3 regions of the Streptomyces sp. NPDC088554 genome follow, and region 3 is predicted to be linked to each of the others. Evidence: riboswitches for the same ligand, from Rfam matches in the RefSeq annotation. Region 3 holds a riboswitch; each other region holds the start of a gene.
The links. Region 3 has a riboswitch for cobalamin ahead of ACIP8W_RS06135 (ribonucleoside-diphosphate reductase subunit alpha). Riboswitches for the same ligand answer to the same signal wherever they lie in the genome.
Positions count from the first base shown of each region.

Region 1: linked by a shared signal. The riboswitch ahead of metE (5-methyltetrahydropteroyltriglutamate--homocysteine S-methyltransferase) and the one ahead of ACIP8W_RS06135 (ribonucleoside-diphosphate reductase subunit alpha) in region 3 are both predicted to bind cobalamin.
Region 2: linked by a shared signal. The riboswitch ahead of cobN (cobaltochelatase subunit CobN) and the one ahead of ACIP8W_RS06135 (ribonucleoside-diphosphate reductase subunit alpha) in region 3 are both predicted to bind cobalamin.

Region 1 is NZ_JBIVMF010000023.1:76,111-81,831, reverse strand. Features, by position in the region: gene ACIP8W_RS24850 (hypothetical protein) at 66-1,169, shown strand; gene asnB (asparagine synthase (glutamine-hydrolyzing)) at 1,240-2,991, shown strand; gene ACIP8W_RS24840 (histidine phosphatase family protein) at 3,052-3,681, shown strand; cobalamin riboswitch at 3,889-4,113, shown strand; gene metE (5-methyltetrahydropteroyltriglutamate--homocysteine S-methyltransferase) at 4,278-5,721, shown strand, end outside.
Region 2 is NZ_JBIVMF010000005.1:17,211-22,931, forward strand. Features, by position in the region: gene cobJ (precorrin-3B C(17)-methyltransferase) at 1-1,002, opposite strand, end outside; gene ACIP8W_RS07430 (precorrin-8X methylmutase) at 1,104-1,754, opposite strand; gene ACIP8W_RS07435 (cobalamin biosynthesis protein CobG) at 1,751-3,415, opposite strand; cobalamin riboswitch at 3,489-3,653, shown strand; gene cobN (cobaltochelatase subunit CobN) at 3,688-5,721, shown strand, end outside.
Region 3 is NZ_JBIVMF010000004.1:101,258-106,978, forward strand. Features, by position in the region: gene ACIP8W_RS06120 (GntR family transcriptional regulator) at 1-507, shown strand, start outside; gene ACIP8W_RS06125 (carbon starvation CstA family protein) at 696-2,921, shown strand; gene ACIP8W_RS06130 (YbdD/YjiX family protein) at 2,918-3,124, shown strand; cobalamin riboswitch at 3,277-3,417, shown strand; gene ACIP8W_RS06135 (ribonucleoside-diphosphate reductase subunit alpha) at 3,570-5,721, shown strand, end outside.

The DNA of each region.
Region 1 (5,721 bases), on a different contig from region 3:
CGGACGGGCCGACAGCCCACGAACGTACCGCCGACCGACCACTACCAGAGAGGGGCAGAGCGGACGTGCTCTCCTTCCGATCCCATATCTCCGCGGTCACCGCCATCGACGACTTCGACGAGCAGGACGTCCTCGCGCGCGTCCATCTGGCGCCGGACGACATCCTGCTGCTGTCCGGTTCCCTCGTGGACGGTTCCGGTACGCCCTCCTCCGACTTCGACTTCTGTGTGCTGGCCCGCGACAAGGACGAGCGCTTCCACCGCGACACGTTCCCCCGCGAGCGGCACATGCGGTACTACACCAGCGGTGACCGAGTGCGGGCGAGCTTCGACTACCTGTCGCGGAGCCTGCTCGGCGTGGACGTCGAGTACCGCACCGTGCGCGAGGTCACCGACATGCTGGCCGCCCACGCCGACCTGTACGCCTATCTGCGTACCCGGGCCCGCAAGTCCTCCGCGTTCGCGACCTCCGCGGTCGACTTCCGGCTGCTGTCGCGCCTCACCTACGGAGTGCCGCTGACCAACGCGCCCGCCTTCGAGGAGGTCGCCCGGCTGGTGCGGCCCGGCGAGGTCGCCTACACCGCGTTCCGTACCGCCGTGGGCAGTTACCCCGACTTCCGGGACCTGGCGGGCATGTGGGCGCAGGGCGACCACGAGTCCGCGCTGATCGCCGCCCGCAAGCTCGGCACCGACACCTTCCGGGGCCTGACCCACGTCCACGGCAACACCAACCGCAACCCCAAGTACCTGGCGCGGTTCCTGACCCGCCTGCCGCAGCGGCTGGCCCCCGTCACCGACCGGTTCCGGCATCTGAACGCCTACGGTGTCGCGGAGCCCGCCGCGGCGGCCGACGCGGTGCTGGAGTGGCTCGACCTCGTCGACCTGGCCTTCGCCGAGATCCGCCGGGTCCGTGACACCACCGAGGCGTTCGTGAGCGGCGCGGACTTCATGGACCTGCTCAAGGGCGAACTGCACCGGACGATGAGCTGGAACGCGGAGATCTCCAACGAGTACTGCTTCCGCGCCCGCGAGGCCACCGACGACGTACCGCCGCTGCGCGACCTGCTGACCGCGCTGACGCGGCGCCGCGCGGCCGGCCTCGGCCTGCCGCTGCGGGACTGGGCGGAGGGCCGCGCCGCGCCCGCCGGGGAGGACAACAAGTCCGCCTGACCTGCCGGCCGCGCATCCACCCGCCCCGGCCCTCCTCGCACGTCCCCTCCGTCCCAAGGGAGACAAGCTCGTGTGCCGCATCTACGGCTACCTCGGCGCCGACCCCGGCCGCGCCGCGATGGACCGCGCCCGCGACGCCCAGCTGTCGGGCGGTCCCGACCAGCAGGACCGGGTGTGCGGGGACGGGTGGGGGCTCGGCTGCAACCGCCTGTCGATCCAGGACCCGGCCCACGGCCGACAGCCGTTCACCAACGCCGACGGCTCCGTCGTCCTCGTCTTCAACGGCGAGATCTACAACTTCCGCGCGCTGCGCGACGAACTCGCCGCGCACGGTGTGAGCGTCGAGGGCGATTCCGACGGCTCGGTCCTGCTGCCCTTCTACGAGCTGTACGGCGAGGACTTCGTCGACCGGCTCGACGGCATGTACGCCATCGCCGTGGTCGACCTGCGCGCCGGACCGCGGCTGCGTCTGTGGTGCGATCCGCTCGCCGTCAAGAGCCTCTACTACCGGGTTACGGACGACGGCGTCGTCTTCGCGTCCGAGCTCGACGGCCTGACCGCGCTGTGCGGGCACACGCCTCCGCTCGACCCGGCGGCGGTGGACCACTACCTGAACTGGCAGTGCCTGCCCGCCGGTGCGACCTGGTACCGGGACGTGGCCACCCTGCGGCCCGGCGAACGCCTGGAGCACGACGGGCGGTACGCCGTCCGGCCCGCGGCGCGCGCCCCCGCTGCCGTGCCGCCCGACGCGGAGTGCGGACCCGAGGCCCTGCGCGCCCTGCTCGACCGGGAGACCGCCCGGATGTGCCGGCAGGAGTCACCGGTGGCCCTCCAGCTCTCCGGCGGCCTCGACTCCGCGGCCCTGGCGAGCCTGTTGTCCGCCCACCGGTCCGATGTCACCGGCTTCCACGTCACCCACGAGGGCACGCACGACACGGACGAGGAGCGGTACGCGCGCGCCGCCGCCGCGCACGCGGGCATCCCCCTGGAGGTCGTCGAGGTGCGCGAGGCGGAGGTGCCCGACCTGCTGCCCGCGATGGTGCGCGCGCTCGGCACGCCCAACGCGACCCCGCACGCCCTGAGCGCGTACGTACTGTTCCGGGAGATCTCCGCCGCCGGATTCCGCGTGTGCTTCGTCGGCGACGGCGCCGACGAACAGTTCGGCGGCTACCGCCGCTACAGCACCGCCCTGGCCGCCACCGACGGCACCTGGCCCGAACGCTATCTGGACCGCCTCTCCCTGGTCCCGCACGCCGAGTACCGGAGCCTCTGCTCCCCCGGCTACCGGGCCCTGCTCGACGAGGGCACCAGCAGCCGGCGGCAGGCCAGGGAGCTGCTGGACCGGGCCGCGGCCTCCCGCCTGGAGCGGTTGCTGACGTTCGACCGGCTGTACAAGCTGCCCGCGCTGAACCTGCGCAAGCTCGATCACCTGTCCATGGCCCACTCGGTCGAGGGCCGGGTGCCCTACTGCCAGCCGGCGGTCACCCGCTTCGCGCGCCGCGTCCCCGACCCGCTGAAGGTCGACGGCGACCGGCGCAAGGGCGTCCTCTGGGACGCGGGCGCGCCCCTGATCCCGGCTGCGGTGCGCCAACGCCGCAAGCAGCCCTTCACCTTCCCGGTCTCCCATTTCCTGCGCCCCGGCGGGAAGTTGTGGGAGTTCACGACCGATATCCTGACCCGGCCCCGCCTGTGCGCGGCCGGCTACCTGAGCGGGACGGCCGTCCGCGACGTCCTCTCCGCCCACGCCGCGGGCCACGACCGGGCGAAGCTCCTGTGGGGCCTGATGGTGCTCGAACTGTCCTTCCCCGGCCCGTCCGCCTGACGTCCTGCGGTACCGTCCGGCACACATGGGCCCGAACTCTCAGCGGAAAGGCACATCACGGTGCGCAACGTCTACGTCGTCACCCACCCGGAGGCGAGCCACCACGTCGACGGACTGGTCGGCGGCTGGTACGACTCCGAACTCACCGAGAACGGCCGCCGGGACGCCGCCGCCCTCGCCCGCGCACTGCGCGTGCGGATCCCCGAGGACGCCGATGTCGACGTGATCTCCTCCGACCTGCTCCGCACCCGCGGCACCGCCGAGGAGATCGCCGGACAGTTCGGCGTCACCCCGGTATGGGACCCGAGGCTCCGCGAGAAGTCGTACGGCGAGGCGGAGGGCCGCCCCCAGGAATGGCTGGACAAACGCTTCCTGCCGCCCCCGGCCACCGGGAACCGCATGGACCACCACGAGGGCGTCCAGGGCGCCGAGACGAAAACGGTGTTCGCCGAACGCGTCTACGCCGCCATGGACGACATCCTGCGCCTCGACAGCGAGCACCAGATCGTCGTCACCCACGGCTTCGCCCTGACCTTCGTGGTAGCCGCCTGGGCCCGCCTCCCCGTCGACGCACTGGGCTACGTCAACTTCCGCGCCCCGTCCGGCAGCGTCACCCACCTCCGGGAGGACGACTTCTTCCACAACCGCCAGATCGTCCACCTGGGCGACACCGGCCACCTGACCTCCTGACCGACCGGAACCCGCCCCGTCATGCGCGCCTACAGCGAACCGCTGGTACGCGCCCGCCACAAGGTTCCCGGACGGCGCCGGAGGGGAACGGGCGGGAAGCGCCCGTGCGGCGCTTCCCACTCTCGGCCCCTTTCACGCCCCGCGCGTGGTGGTACACCTCACCATCCGGATCTGGTCGTGATCCGTCGCGTCGCCGAGCGGACCCGTAGGCTGACCGGCGCAGCTGGTTCGCACCCGTCCGCCAGGCGGGAGGCGTCGTAAGAGGGAACCCGGTGGGAATCCGGGACTGCCCCGCAGCGGTGAGTGGGAACGACCGCCGTCATACGCACTGGGCCCGACATACAGGGGCTGGGAAGCGACGGCCAGTAGGCGTCCTCCATCAGGAGGATGTGCCCGCGAGTCCGAAGACCTGCCCGTTGCCCGCGTACGACCACTCGTGCGCGGATATCCCGGTGACCTCGTGGGCGGGTCGGCGTACATATCCGGCGGACGACCGCGCTTTTGCCGCGCGGGTCGCTTTCCGTCGGGTTCGTCATCCTTCGCGTCCTCGTCCCGTCGCCGGGATCTCAGGGATTCATCTCGCGAAGGAGATCTCCGTGACCACTGAGACCGCAGCCGCGGCAGCACGGGCCACCGTGTACGGCTACCCCCGCCAGGGCCCGAACCGGGAACTGAAGAAGGCCATCGAGGGGTACTGGAAGGGCCGCGTCGACGCCGACGCCCTCCGGGCCACCGCCGCCGAACTGCGCCGCACGAACTGGCAGGAGCTGGCCGAGGCCGGCATCGACGAAGTGCCGACCGGCGATTTCTCGTACTACGACCACGTCCTGGACACCACCGTCATGGTCGGCGCGATCCCCGCCCGCCACCGGGAGGCCGTGGCCGCCGACGCGCTGGACGGCTACTTCGCGATGGCGCGCGGCACGCAGGACGTGGCGCCGCTGGAGATGACGAAGTGGTTCGACACCAACTACCACTATCTGGTACCGGAGTTGGGCCCTGACACCATCTTCACGGCCGACTCGGCAAAGCAGGTCTCGGAGTTGCGGGAGGCCCTCGGCCTCGGGCTGACCGCCCGCCCGGTGCTGGTCGGCCCGGTCACCTATCTCCTGCTGGCCAAGCCCGCCCCGGGTGTGCCGACGGACTTCGACCCGCTCACGCTCCTCGACCGGCTGCTGCCGGTGTACGCCGAAGTCCTTGCCGCCCTGCGCGCGGCCGGCGCGGAATGGGCGCAGTTGGACGAGCCCGCCCTGGTCCAGGACCGCACCCCGGCCGAGCTGAACGCCGCAGCCCGCGCCTACCGCGATCTCGGCGCCCTCGCCGACCGGCCGAAGCTGCTGGTCGCCTCCTACTTCGACCGGCTCGGCGACGCGCTGCCGGTACTGGCCAAGGCTCCCGTCGAGGGGCTCGCGCTGGACTTCACCGAGGCCACCGCGGCCAACCTCGACGACCTGGCCTCCGTGGGCGGGCTGCCCGGCAAGCGCCTGGTCGCGGGCGTGGTCAACGGCCGCAACATCTGGGTCAACGACCTGGCCAAGTCCCTGTCCACGCTCGGCACCCTCCTCGGCCTGGCCGACCGGGTCGACGTGGCCGCCTCCTGCTCCCTGCTCCACGTCCCGATCGACGCCGCCGCGGAACGCGACATCGACCCGCAGATCCGGCGCTGGCTCGCCTTCGCCAGGCAGAAGACGAGCGAGATCGTCACCCTCGCCAAGGGCCTCTCCCAGGGCGTCGGCGCGATCACCGGCGAACTCGCCGCCAACCGCGCCGATCTGACCTCCCGCGCGACCTCGCCGATCACGCACGATCCGGCCGTACGGGCCCGGACCACCGCGGTCACGGACGCCGACGCCCGCCGCTCCCAGCCCTACTCCGTACGCACCACCGCGCAGCGGGCGCACCTCGGGCTGCCCCCGCTGCCGACCACCACCATCGGTTCCTTCCCGCAGACCGGCGAACTGCGCGCCGCCCGCGCCGATCTGCGCGCGGAGCGCATCGACACGGCCGGTTACGAGGAGCGCATCAGGGCCGAGATCGGCG
Region 2 (5,721 bases), on a different contig from region 3:
CACGTCCTTGTACGGGTCCGCCGCCGCCACTTCCAGTACGGCCGTGGCCATCGCGAAGACCCCCGGATCGCCGCCCGAGACGACGGCCACCCGGCGTCCCCGGCGCGCCAGATCGAGGGCGAACTCGGCGCGCTCGGACTCCACCTTGTTGTCGGAACCGTGCCGCCGCTGCCCCGGCCGGACCGGAACACGGTCCAGATAGGTGGTGTAGCCGACCAGATCCTGGGCATCGGCCAGCGCGCCACGGGTCTCCGGGGTCAGCCACAGGGGCCCCGCCGGACCCGTACCGACCACCACGACCTCACCGGCGTCCGGCCCGGTCTCCCGGGGCGCGGCGTCCACCCGGCTCGGGAGCACCGCCACCGCGAAGTACGGCACGGAGTCCGGATCGATGTCGGCCAGCGCGCCCGTACGCTCCCCGCTCATCGTGGCGCGCTCGACGTACCGCGCGTCGTCCAGCCGCCCCGCCCGCTCGATCGCCCGCCGTACGGCCGGGAAGGTCCGCCCGAGCTTCATCACGACCGCCGAGTCCGCGGACGCCAGCCGGGCCGTCAGCTCCTCCTCGGGCAGCGTGCCCGGCAGGACCGTCAGCACCTCCTCGCCCTCGACGAGCGGCGCCCCGAGCCGGGCCGCCGCCGCGCTCACGGAGGTGACGCCCGGTATGACCTCGGTCGGGTAGCGGTCGGCCAGCCGCTTGTGCATGTGCATGTACGAGCCGTAGAAGAGCGGGTCGCCCTCGGCGAGCACCGCCACCGTGCGCCCGGCGTCCAGATGGACGGCGAGCCGGGCGGCGGACTCGGCGTAGAAGTCCTCCATCGCGCCCCGGTAGCCGCCGGGGTGGTCGGTGGTGCCGGTGGTGACCGGATAGACCAGCGGTTCCTCGATGTGGTCGGGGCGCAGATGCTCGGCGGCGATCGAGCGCGCGATCGAACGGCCGTGCCCGGCGCTGTGGTACGCGATCACGTCCGCCCCGGCGATGACCTGGACGGCGCGTACGGTCATCAGCGACGGATCGCCGGGGCCGAGGCCGACCCCGTACAGCCTGCCGGGTTCGCCACGGGTACCGGGTTCGCCACGGGTACCGGTGGGGGTGCTGTTCTCGGTCACTCTTCCTCGCTCGCGATCGCGTTGATGGCCGCCGCCGCGATGGCGCTGCCGCCGCGCCGTCCCCGTACGACCAGGTGTTCCAGTCCGGCCGGGTGCCCGGCGAGCGCGTCCTTGGACTCGGCCGCGCCGATGAAGCCGACCGGTACGCCGATCACGGCGGCCGGGCGCGGGGCGCCGTCCTCGATCATCTCCAGCAGCCGGAAGAGCGAGGTCGGGGCGTTGCCGACGGCCACGACCGCCCCGTCGAGCCGGTCCCGCCACAGCTCCATGGCGGCGGCGCTGCGGGTCGTCCCCAGCTCGGCGGCGAGCGCGGGCACGGACGGGTCGGAGAGGGTGCAGACGACGTCGTTGCCGGCGGGCAGCCGCTTGCGGGTCACGCCGCTGGCGACCATCGAGACATCGCACAGGATCGGCGCGCCCGCGAGCAGCGCCTCCCGGGCACGGGCCACCACGGTGGGCGTGAAGGCCAGATCGCGCACCAGGTCGACCATGCCGCAGGCATGGATCATCCGCACCGCGACCCGGGAGACATCGGCGGGCAGCCCGGAGAGGTCCGCCTCGGCGCGGATCGTGGCGAAGGACTGGCGGTAGATCGCCGCGCCGTCCTTCTCGTAGTCGAACGCTGTGGACACGCTGGGCTCGCTCATTTCGTCACTGCTGTCGTCGCTGTCGTTGTTGTTTTTCGGGCTGTTCTGATCGTTTCGGCCAGTTCTCGCTGGGCGGCCACAGGTGTGGGGCCATGTACCTCGCGCACGTCGTGCACGGAGACGGTGTACGCGCCTTCGGCGGTCGCGACCACGTCCACCCACGCGCCCCCCGGGTGGCCGCAGCGCCGTTCGCACCCCGACCAGTAGACCGGCAGCGCGTCGCGTCCGCCCGGCGCCGGCAGGGCTCCGGCCGCGTCCGCCCGTACGTCCGCCAGCGCCTTCGCGCACCCCGGCCGGCCGGTGCACGCGCCGACGCCGTGCCAGGGCGAGCCGGCGTCGGTGATCAGTCCCGCGGTACGGAGACGGTCCAGCAGCGCGTCGGCGGCGGCCGGGTCCAGGGCGGGTACGACCACGCCGCGCCAGGGGGTCACGCGTACGCCGCCCGCGCCCGCGGACAGCAGCAGCCGCCACTGGCCGGCGCTGAGGCGTCCCAGCGGGGCGTACACGGAGAGGGCGACGGTCCCGTCGGGGGACCGCGTCGGACCGGGCGCGGGCGGCCCGGAGCGAGGCCAGGCGGGCCCGTCCGCGGAAGTCCCGTCCCCCGGCGCCCCGTCCGCGGAAGTCCCGCCCCCCGGCGCACCGTCCGCGGAAGCCTCGTCGCCGAACCCTCCGGAACCGCCGTCCCCCGTCCCACCGTCCGCAGAAGCACCGTCCCCCGTCCCACCGTCCGCGGAAGCCTCGTCGCCGAACCCTCCGGAACCGCCGTCCCCCGGCCCACCGTCCGCGGAAGTCCCGTCCCCCGGCGCACCGTCCGCGGAAGCCTCGTCCCCGAACCCCCCGGAACCGCCGTCCCCCGGCGTACCGTCCGCGGAAGTCCCGTCCCCGAACCCCCCGGAACCGCCGTCCCCCGGCGCCCCGATCCCCGCCCGTGCCAGTGCCCGCGCCACCGCGCCGTCCAGCTCCCGCCCCGGGCCCGGCGGCAGTTCCCGTACCCGCCAGGCGCCCGAGCCGCTCGCCGCCGCCAGCGTGAGGAAGGTCTCCGCCGCCAGCAGCGCGGCGCGCGGGGCGTCGGCCGCGGCCACCCGCACCCCGGAGCGGTTCGCCCCGGTATGTACGGTGACCGCGCCGTCCCCCCGTGCGAGCAACGTCACATCCGCGCCGAGGGCCGCGACATCGCCGCGGCCGTCGTCCAGCGCGAACAGGAAACGCCCCGAAAGGGCCGTCGCCGCCGGGCTCGCGCACAGCAGCGCGTCCAGCTCGCGGGCCCACGACTGGGCGTCCCCGGCGGCGGATCCGTCCAGCCCGCAGAGCGGGGAGGCCACGATGTTCCGTACCCGCTCGTGCTCCGGCGAGGGCAGCAGACCCGCCTCGTCCAGCAGCGCGCCCAGCTCATCGCCGCAGCTCGCGGCCAGCCCCCTGAGCTGAATGTTGCCCCGGGAGGTGATGTCCAGATGCCCGTCGCCGAGGCGCTCCGCGGCCTCCGCCAGCACCTGCGCCTGACGGTGCGTCAGGATCCCGGCGGGCAGTCGCAGCCGCGCCAGCCGTCCGTCGTCGGCGCTGTGCAGCCGCAGCGCACCCGGGCAGGCGTCGCCGCGCTCCCGGACGGGGGGCCGGGAGGGGGCTTCGTCCCGGTTCACGGGTGTTGGAGTGGTGGGCGGCATGGCGGCGAGCATACCGAGCCGGGCCGTGCTCCCCACCGGTCCGTCCGGGCGGCCTCCCGGGCCGTGACCTCAGCACTTACTATGCAGACGGCGGGTCACCGGACCCGTCACAACGCCACGACGGCGTCATGGGGAGGAAGCCCGGTGCGAGCCCGGCGCGGTCCCGCCACTGTGAGCCCGGCCAAGCGGCAACGCGAGCCGGGCGAGCCAGGAACTCCCGCCGTCCACTCATCCCGCCCGGGGCGCGGACCCCGAGGAAGGCCAGACGCCGCATGCTTCTGCTCCTGTCGACGTCCGACACCGATCTGCTCAGCGCCCGCGCGGCGGGAGGCCCGGTCCCGTACCGGTACGCCAACCCCGCCCGGCTCGCGCTCGATGAACTGCCCGCGCTGCTGGAGGGCGTCGACCTGGTCGTCGTACGGCTCCTCGGCGGGCTGCGCGCCTGGCAGGACGGGATCGACCTGCTGCTGGCGGGCGACCGTCCCGTGGTGGTGCTCACCGGCGAACAGGCGCCCGACGCCCAGCTGATGGAGGCGTCCACCGTCCCCATCGGGATCGCCGCCGAGGCGCACGGCTATCTCGCGCACGGCGGCCCGGCCAACCTCCAGCAGCTCGCGCGGTTCCTCTCCGACACCGTCGTGCTGACCGGCCACGGCTTCGAGCCGCCCGCCGCCTCGCCGACCTGGGGCCGGATCGACCGCGAGCCGGTGGAGGCGGAGGCGGGCCGGGACGGTGCGGAGCGGCCGCTCGTCGCGGTGCTCTACTACCGCGCCCACCACCTCAGCGGCAACACCGCCTTCGTGGACGTCCTGTGCGACGCGATCGAGGCGGCGGACGGCCGCGCCGTCCCCCTCTACGTATCGTCGCTGCGCGCCCCCGAGCCGGAGCTGCTGGCCGCCCTCGGCGAGGTCGACGCGATCGTCACGACCGTGCTCGCCGCCGGGGGTACGAAGCCCGCCGAGGCGTCGGCCGGCGGGGACGACGAGGCGTGGGACGCGGGCGCGCTGGCCGCGTTGGACGTACCGATTCTCCAGGCGCTCTGCCTGACCAGCTCCCGCGCCACCTGGGAGGCGAGCGACGAGGGGCTGTCCCCGCTGGACGCCGCGTCGCAGGTGGCGGTGCCGGAGTTCGACGGCCGGCTGATCACCGTCCCGTTCTCCTTCAAGGAGCTGGACCCCGAGGGGCTGCCGGTCTATGTCGCCGACCCCGAGCGGGCCGCGCGGGTCGCCGGGATCGCCGTACGCCACGCCAGGCTCTCGTACCTCCTGAACGCCGACAAGCGCATCGCGCTCGTCCTCTCCGCCTACCCCACCAAGCACTCCCGCATCGGCAACGCCGTGGGCCTCGACACCCCCGCCAGCGCCGTCGAGCTGCTGCGCGAACTGCGCGGGCAGGGCTACGACTTCGGCGAGATGGGCGCGGACACGGACGTACCGGGGCTGGAGTCCGGCGACGGCGACGAGCTGATCTACGCGCTGATCGAGGCGGGCGGCCACGACCAGGACTGGCTCACCGAGGAGCAGCTCGCCCGCAACCCGGTCCGCATCCCGGCCGCCGACTACCGCCGCTGGTACGCGGAACTCCCCGCCGACCTGCGGGAATCGGTGGAGCGGCACTGGGGCCCGGCGCCCGGTGAGATGTTCCTCGACCGCAGCCGGGTCGCCTCGGGCGGCGACCCGGACGGTGACATCGTGCTCGCCGCCCTGCGCTTCGGGAATCTGCTGATCCTCATCCAGCCGCCGCGCGGCTTCGGCGAGAACCCGATCGCGATCTACCACGACCCCGATCTGCCGCCCTCGCACCACTACCTGGCCGCCTACCGCTGGATCCAGGCCGCCCGCGAGGACGGCGGCTTCGGCGCCGACGCCATGATCCACCTGGGCAAGCACGGCAACCTGGAGTGGCTGCCCGGCAAGAACGCGGGCCTCTCCGCGTCCTGCGCGCCGGACGCCGCGCTCGGCGATCTGCCGCTCATCTACCCGTTCCTGGTCAACGACCCGGGCGAGGGCACCCAGGCCAAGCGGCGGGTGCACGCCACGCTGGTGGACCATCTCGTACCGCCGATGGCACGCGCCGAGTCGTACGGCGACATCGCGCGGCTGGAGCAGCTCCTCGACGAGTACGCGGCGATCTCCGCGATGGACCCGGCCAAGCTGCCCGCGATCCGCGCCCAGATCTGGACGCTCATCCAGGCCGCCAAGCTCGACCACGACCTCGGGCTGGAGGACCGGCCCGACGACGACGGGTTCGACGACTTCCTGCTGCACGTCGACGGCTGGCTCTGCGAGGTCAAGGACGCGCAGATC
Region 3 (5,721 bases):
AAGCCCAAGGTCTCCCAGACCCTCCAACTCACCTCGTACACCGAGGACATGCGCGCCCAGGGGCTGGAACCCACCTCCCAACTGCTGGACATCGGCTATGTCACCGCCGACGACACACTCGCCGGACTGCTCGACATCACCACCGGCGGACAGGTGCTGCGCATCGAGCGGCTGCGGCTGGCCAGCGGCGAGCCGATGGCCATCGAGACCACCCATCTGTCGGCCAACCGCTTCCCCGCGTTGCGCCGTTCGCTCGTCAAGTACGCCTCCCTCTATACGGCGTTGGCCGAGGTGTACGACGTGCGCCCCGCCGAGGCCGAGGAGACCATCGAGACCTCACTGGCCACCCCGCGCGAGGCCGGACTGCTCGGTACGGATGTCGGCCTGCCCATGCTGATGCTCTCGCGCCACTCACTGGACACCGCGGGCGAACCGGTGGAGTGGGTACGGTCGGTGTACCGGGGCGACCGCTACAAGTTCGTGGCCCGCCTGAAGCGCCCGGTGTGACGCGCCCGGTGCGCCGGGTGCGACAGCGCCGGGTGCGCCCGGTGTGACGCGCCGGGTACGCGGCCCGGCACACTCCCCAGTGGCGTTGTTTCTGTGCAGATCCGGCCACAGGGGGTGACTGCGGCCGATCGCCTCGCTTAGATTTCCTGCGCGTTACCACAGGCGATCAGCGAGGGGACGGAACCGCCGTGACAGAACCAGTACCACCCAGCACCGCGCCGAAGAGTGCCCGCGGTCTCACCCCGAAATCGGTCGCCGTCTGGGTGCTCGTCGCCCTGGTGGGCGCGGCCGGCTGGGGAGTTCTCGCGCTCTCGCGCGGCGAGGAGGTGTCGGCCGCCTGGATGCTGGCGGCCGCTCTCGGCTCGTACGCCATCGCGTACCGCTTCTACTCGCGCTTCCTCGCGAACCGCGTGCTCAAGGTCGACAAGACCCGCGCCACCCCGGCCGAACGGCTCGACAACGGTGTCGACTTCCACCCCACCGACCGGCGGGTGCTCTTCGGCCACCACTTCGCGGCCATCGCGGGCGCGGGTCCGCTGGTCGGTCCGGTGCTGGCCGCGCAGATGGGTTATCTGCCGGGCACGATCTGGATCGTCGCGGGCGTCATCTTCGCCGGTGCCGTCCAGGACATGGTGACGCTGTTCTTCTCCACCCGCAGGGACGGCCGTTCGCTCGGCCAGATCGCCCGGGACGAGATCGGCCCCTTCGGCGGAGCCGCCGCGCTGATCGCCCTCTTCATGATCATGATCATCCTGCTGGCGGTGCTGGCGCTGGTCATCGTCAACGCCCTGTCCCACTCCCCGTGGGGCGTCTTCTCCATCGCCATGACCATCCCGATCGCCCTCTTCATGGGCGTCTACCTGCGGGTGCTGCGGCCCGGCAGGGTCACCGAGGTCTCACTCCTCGGGGTCGCCCTGCTGCTGCTCGCCATCGTCTCGGGCGGCTGGATCGCCGAGTCCTCGTACGCGGACACCTTCACGCTGGAGGCCGGGACCCTGGTCGTCTGGATGGTCGCGTACGGCTTCCTCGCCTCCGTACTCCCGGTGTGGATGCTGCTGGCGCCGCGCGACTATCTGTCGACCTTCATGAAGGTCGGCACGATCGTGCTGCTGGCGCTCGGTGTGGTGATGGTGCTGCCGACCCTGAAGATGGACGCGGTCACCGAGTTCGCGACCGGGCGCAACGGTCCGGTCTTCGCCGGGTCGATGTTCCCGTTCGTCTTCATCACCATCGCGTGCGGCGCGCTCTCCGGCTTCCACTCCCTGATCGCCTCGGGCACCACCCCCAAGATGGTCCAGAAGGAGACCCAGATCCGGCTGATCGGCTACGGCGCGATGCTGACCGAGTCCTTTGTCGCGATCATGGCGATGATCATGGCCTGTGTCATCGACCCGGGTCTGTACTTCGCCGTCAACTCCCCGGCCGGTGTCATCGGCGGTACGGTCGAATCCGCCTCGCAGGCCGTCGCCAACCTCGGCTTCACCATCTCGCCCGACCAACTCGCCCAGGCCGCCAAGGACGTCGAGGAGACGAGCCTGCTGTCACGGACGGGCGGCGCGCCGACCTTCGCGCTCGGCATGTCGGAGATCTTCTCGGCCGTCGTCGGCGGGGCGGGGATGAAGGCGTTCTGGTATCACTTCGCCATCATGTTCGAGGCGCTGTTCATCCTCACCACGGTGGACGCGGGCACCCGGGTCGGCCGCTTCATGCTTCAGGACATGCTCGGCAACGTGTACAAGCCGATGCGGCAGGTCAGCTGGAAGCCGGGCGTCTGGTTCGCCAGCGCGGTCGTCGTCGGCGGCTGGGGCTACTTCCTCTGGGTCGGGGTGCACGACCCGCTGGGCGGCATCAACCAGCTCTTCCCGCTGTTCGGTATCGCCAACCAGCTGCTGGCGGCCGTCGCCCTCGCCGTCTGCACCACCCTGCTCGTCAAGTCGGGCCGGCTGAAATGGGCCTGGGTGACGGCCGTACCGCTCGCCTGGGACGCCGCCGTCACACTCACCGCGAGCTGGCAGAAGATCTTCTCCGCCGATCCGAAGGTGGGATTCTTCACCCAGCGCGATGTGTACCAGGCGGGCATCGACCGGGGCGAGGTCCTGCCCCCCGCCAAGACCATGGACGACATGCAGACCGTGGTGACCAACTCCACGGTGGACGGGGTCCTCACGGCCCTCTTCGCCGTCCTGATCCTCGTCGTCATCGCGGACGCCGGACGCGTCTGTTTCAAGGCGATCCGCGACCCGGAGGGCATCGTCCTGTCGGAGACCCCGCACGTCGAGTCCAGGATCGTCGCCCCGGCCGGGCTCATCCCCACCTCGGAGGAGAAGGCCGAACTGGCGGCGGGCGTGGGCGCGGGAAGCGGCGTCAGTGCGGGAGTGGGGAGAGGTACGGGCTCCGGAAGCGGTACGTCATGACCCCCGCCACCCGGGTCCGGCACACCGCGGGACGGATCCGCTGGTACGTCCGGGAGCTGACCGGCGAGTCGACGTACGACCGTTACGTCGCCCACATCCGCGCCTCCTGCCCGGACGCCCCCGTGATGACCCGCCGCGCCTTCGAGCGCGCCCGGATGGACGCCCGCGAGGCCGACCCCCGGGAGGGCTTCCGCTGCTGCTGAGGGGCGCTCCGGGCCCGTAGGGGCGGGGTGGCCGTCCCGTACGGGAGGCACGACCGGGCCCGTACGGGAGGTGCGGCCGTCCCGTACGGGAGGGAGCTCGCACCCCGGACGAAAGGCGCACGACACAACATCTGGGGGGTGGCGAAAGGCTCGCCCCCCAGATGTATGCTCGTGCTCGCTGTCGACGCAGGGGAATCCGGTGTGAATCCGGAACTGTCCCGCAACGGTGTGCTGTGGTGTGCTTTGTCATGCCTCCGCGAGTCCGGGTACCTGCCGGCAGTGTGTCCGGCTCGACCGATCCGGACGCCCAGACGTCCGGGCCTCGCGGTTGGGCCGGTGGACGCCGCACACACCGTGCTGCCCTGATGTGACGGGCCGTGCCGTGGTGCGCGCGGACCCCGACTCCCCTCCCGAAGGCCCAGAGCCGAGCGAGGGAGAGCACCACGTGACCATCGCGCCAGCGGATCCGGTTCCGGCACTGTCGGAGATCACTCAGGCGACGGCCGACGGCCCCGGGACCGCGTTGCTGCGGACCCTGACGGAGCTGACCGCCGATCTGCCCGACACCGACCCGGGCAGAGTCGCGGCCGCCGCACTGCGGGGCCGTAACGCCCGGTCGGACGAGGCCGAGCTGCGCGAGCTGGCCACCGAGGCGGCGGCGGGCCTGATCTCCGAGGACCCCGCCTACTCCCGGCTCGCCGCCAGGCTGCTGACCCGCACCATCGCGGACGAGGCGGCGACCCAGGGCGCGGTGTCCTTCTCCGGATCCGTCGCGACCGGCCACCGCGAGGGCCTGATCGCGGACCGTACGGCCTCCTTCGTGGCGCTCCACGCTCCCCGGCTCGACCGGCTGATCGACCAGGACGCCGACGACCGCTTCGGTTATTTCGGGCTGCGCACCCTCTACAGCCGCTATCTGCTCCGCCACCCGATCACCCGCCAGGTGATCGAGACCCCCCAGTTCTTCATGCTGCGTGTCGCCTCCGGCCTCGCGGCCGACGAGAGCGCCCACGCGCTGGACGAGGTCTCCGCGCTGTACCGGCTGATGAGCAGGCTGGACTATCTGCCCTCGTCGCCGACGCTCTTCAACTCCGGCACCCGCCACCCGCAGATGTCCTCGTGCTATCTGCTGGACTCCCCGCTGGACGAGCTGGACTCCATCTACGACCGCTACCACCAGGTGGCCCGCCTCTCGAAGCACGCGGGCGGCATCGGGCTCTCGTACTCCCGCATCCGTTCGCGCGGTTCGCTGATCCGGGGGACGAACGGCCACTCCAACGGCATCGTTCCCTTCCTCCGGACGCTGGACTCCTCGGTCGCGGCGGTCAACCAGGGCGGCCGGCGCAAGGGCGCGGCCTGTGTCTACCTGGAGACCTGGCACGCGGACCTGGAGGAGTTCCTCGAACTCCGCGACAACACGGGCGAGGAAGCCCGCCGTACGCACAATCTGAACCTCGCGCACTGGATCCCCGACGAGTTCATGCGCCGGGTCGAGTCGGACGGCGTCTGGTCGCTGTTCTCCCCGGCGGACGTGCCCGAGCTGGTCGACCTGTGGGGCGACGCGTTCGACGCCGCGTACCGCAAGGCCGAGGCCGACGGTCTGGCCCGCAGGACCATCCAGGCCCGCGAGCTGTACGGCCGGATGATGCGCACCCTGGCCCAGACCGGCAACGGCTGGATGACCTTCAAGGACGCGTCGAACCGTACGGCCAACCAGACCGCCGAGCCCGGCCACACCGTCCACTCCTCGAACCTCTGCACCGAGATCCTCGAAGTCACGGACGACGGCGAGACGGCGGTCTGCAACCTGGGCTCGATCAACCTCGGTGCGTTCGTCCTCGCGGACGGCGAGATCGACTGGGAGCGGCTGGACGAGACCGTCCGTACCGCCGTCACCTTCCTCGACCGCGTCGTGGACATCAACTTCTACCCGACCGAGCAGGCCGGCAACTCCAACGCGAGGTGGCGACCGGTCGGCCTCGGCGCGATGGGCCTCCAGGACGTCTTCTTCAAGAAGCGTCTGGCCTTCGACTCCCCCGAGGCCGCCGCGCTCTCCACCCGGATCGCCGAGCGGATCATGCTCGCCGCGTACGAGACCTCCTGCGACCTGGCCGAACGCTCGGGCCCGCTGCCCGCGTGGTCGAAGACCCGTACCGCGCGCGGAGTGCTCCACCCCGACCACTACGGCGTCGAGCTGACCTGGCCCGAGCGCTGGGACGCGCTGCGCGCCCGGGTCGCGGAGACCGGGATGCGCAACTCGCTGCTCCTCGCCATCGCGCCGACCGCGACGATCGCCTCGATCGCCGGTGTGTACGAGTGCATCGAGCCGCAGGTCTCCAACCTCTTCAAGCGCGAGACGCTCTCCGGCGAGTTCCTCCAGGTCAACTCCTACCTGGTGGACGAGTTGAAGCAGCTCGGCGTCTGGGACGCGCAGACCCGCGAGGCGCTGCGCGAGTCCAGCGGCTCGGTCGCGGGCTTCACCTGGATCCCGGCCGAGACGCGTGAGCTGTTCCGTACGGCGTGGGAGATCCCGCAGCGCGGCCTGATCGACATGGCGGCGGCCCGTACACCGTTCCTCGACCAGAGCCAGTCGCTGA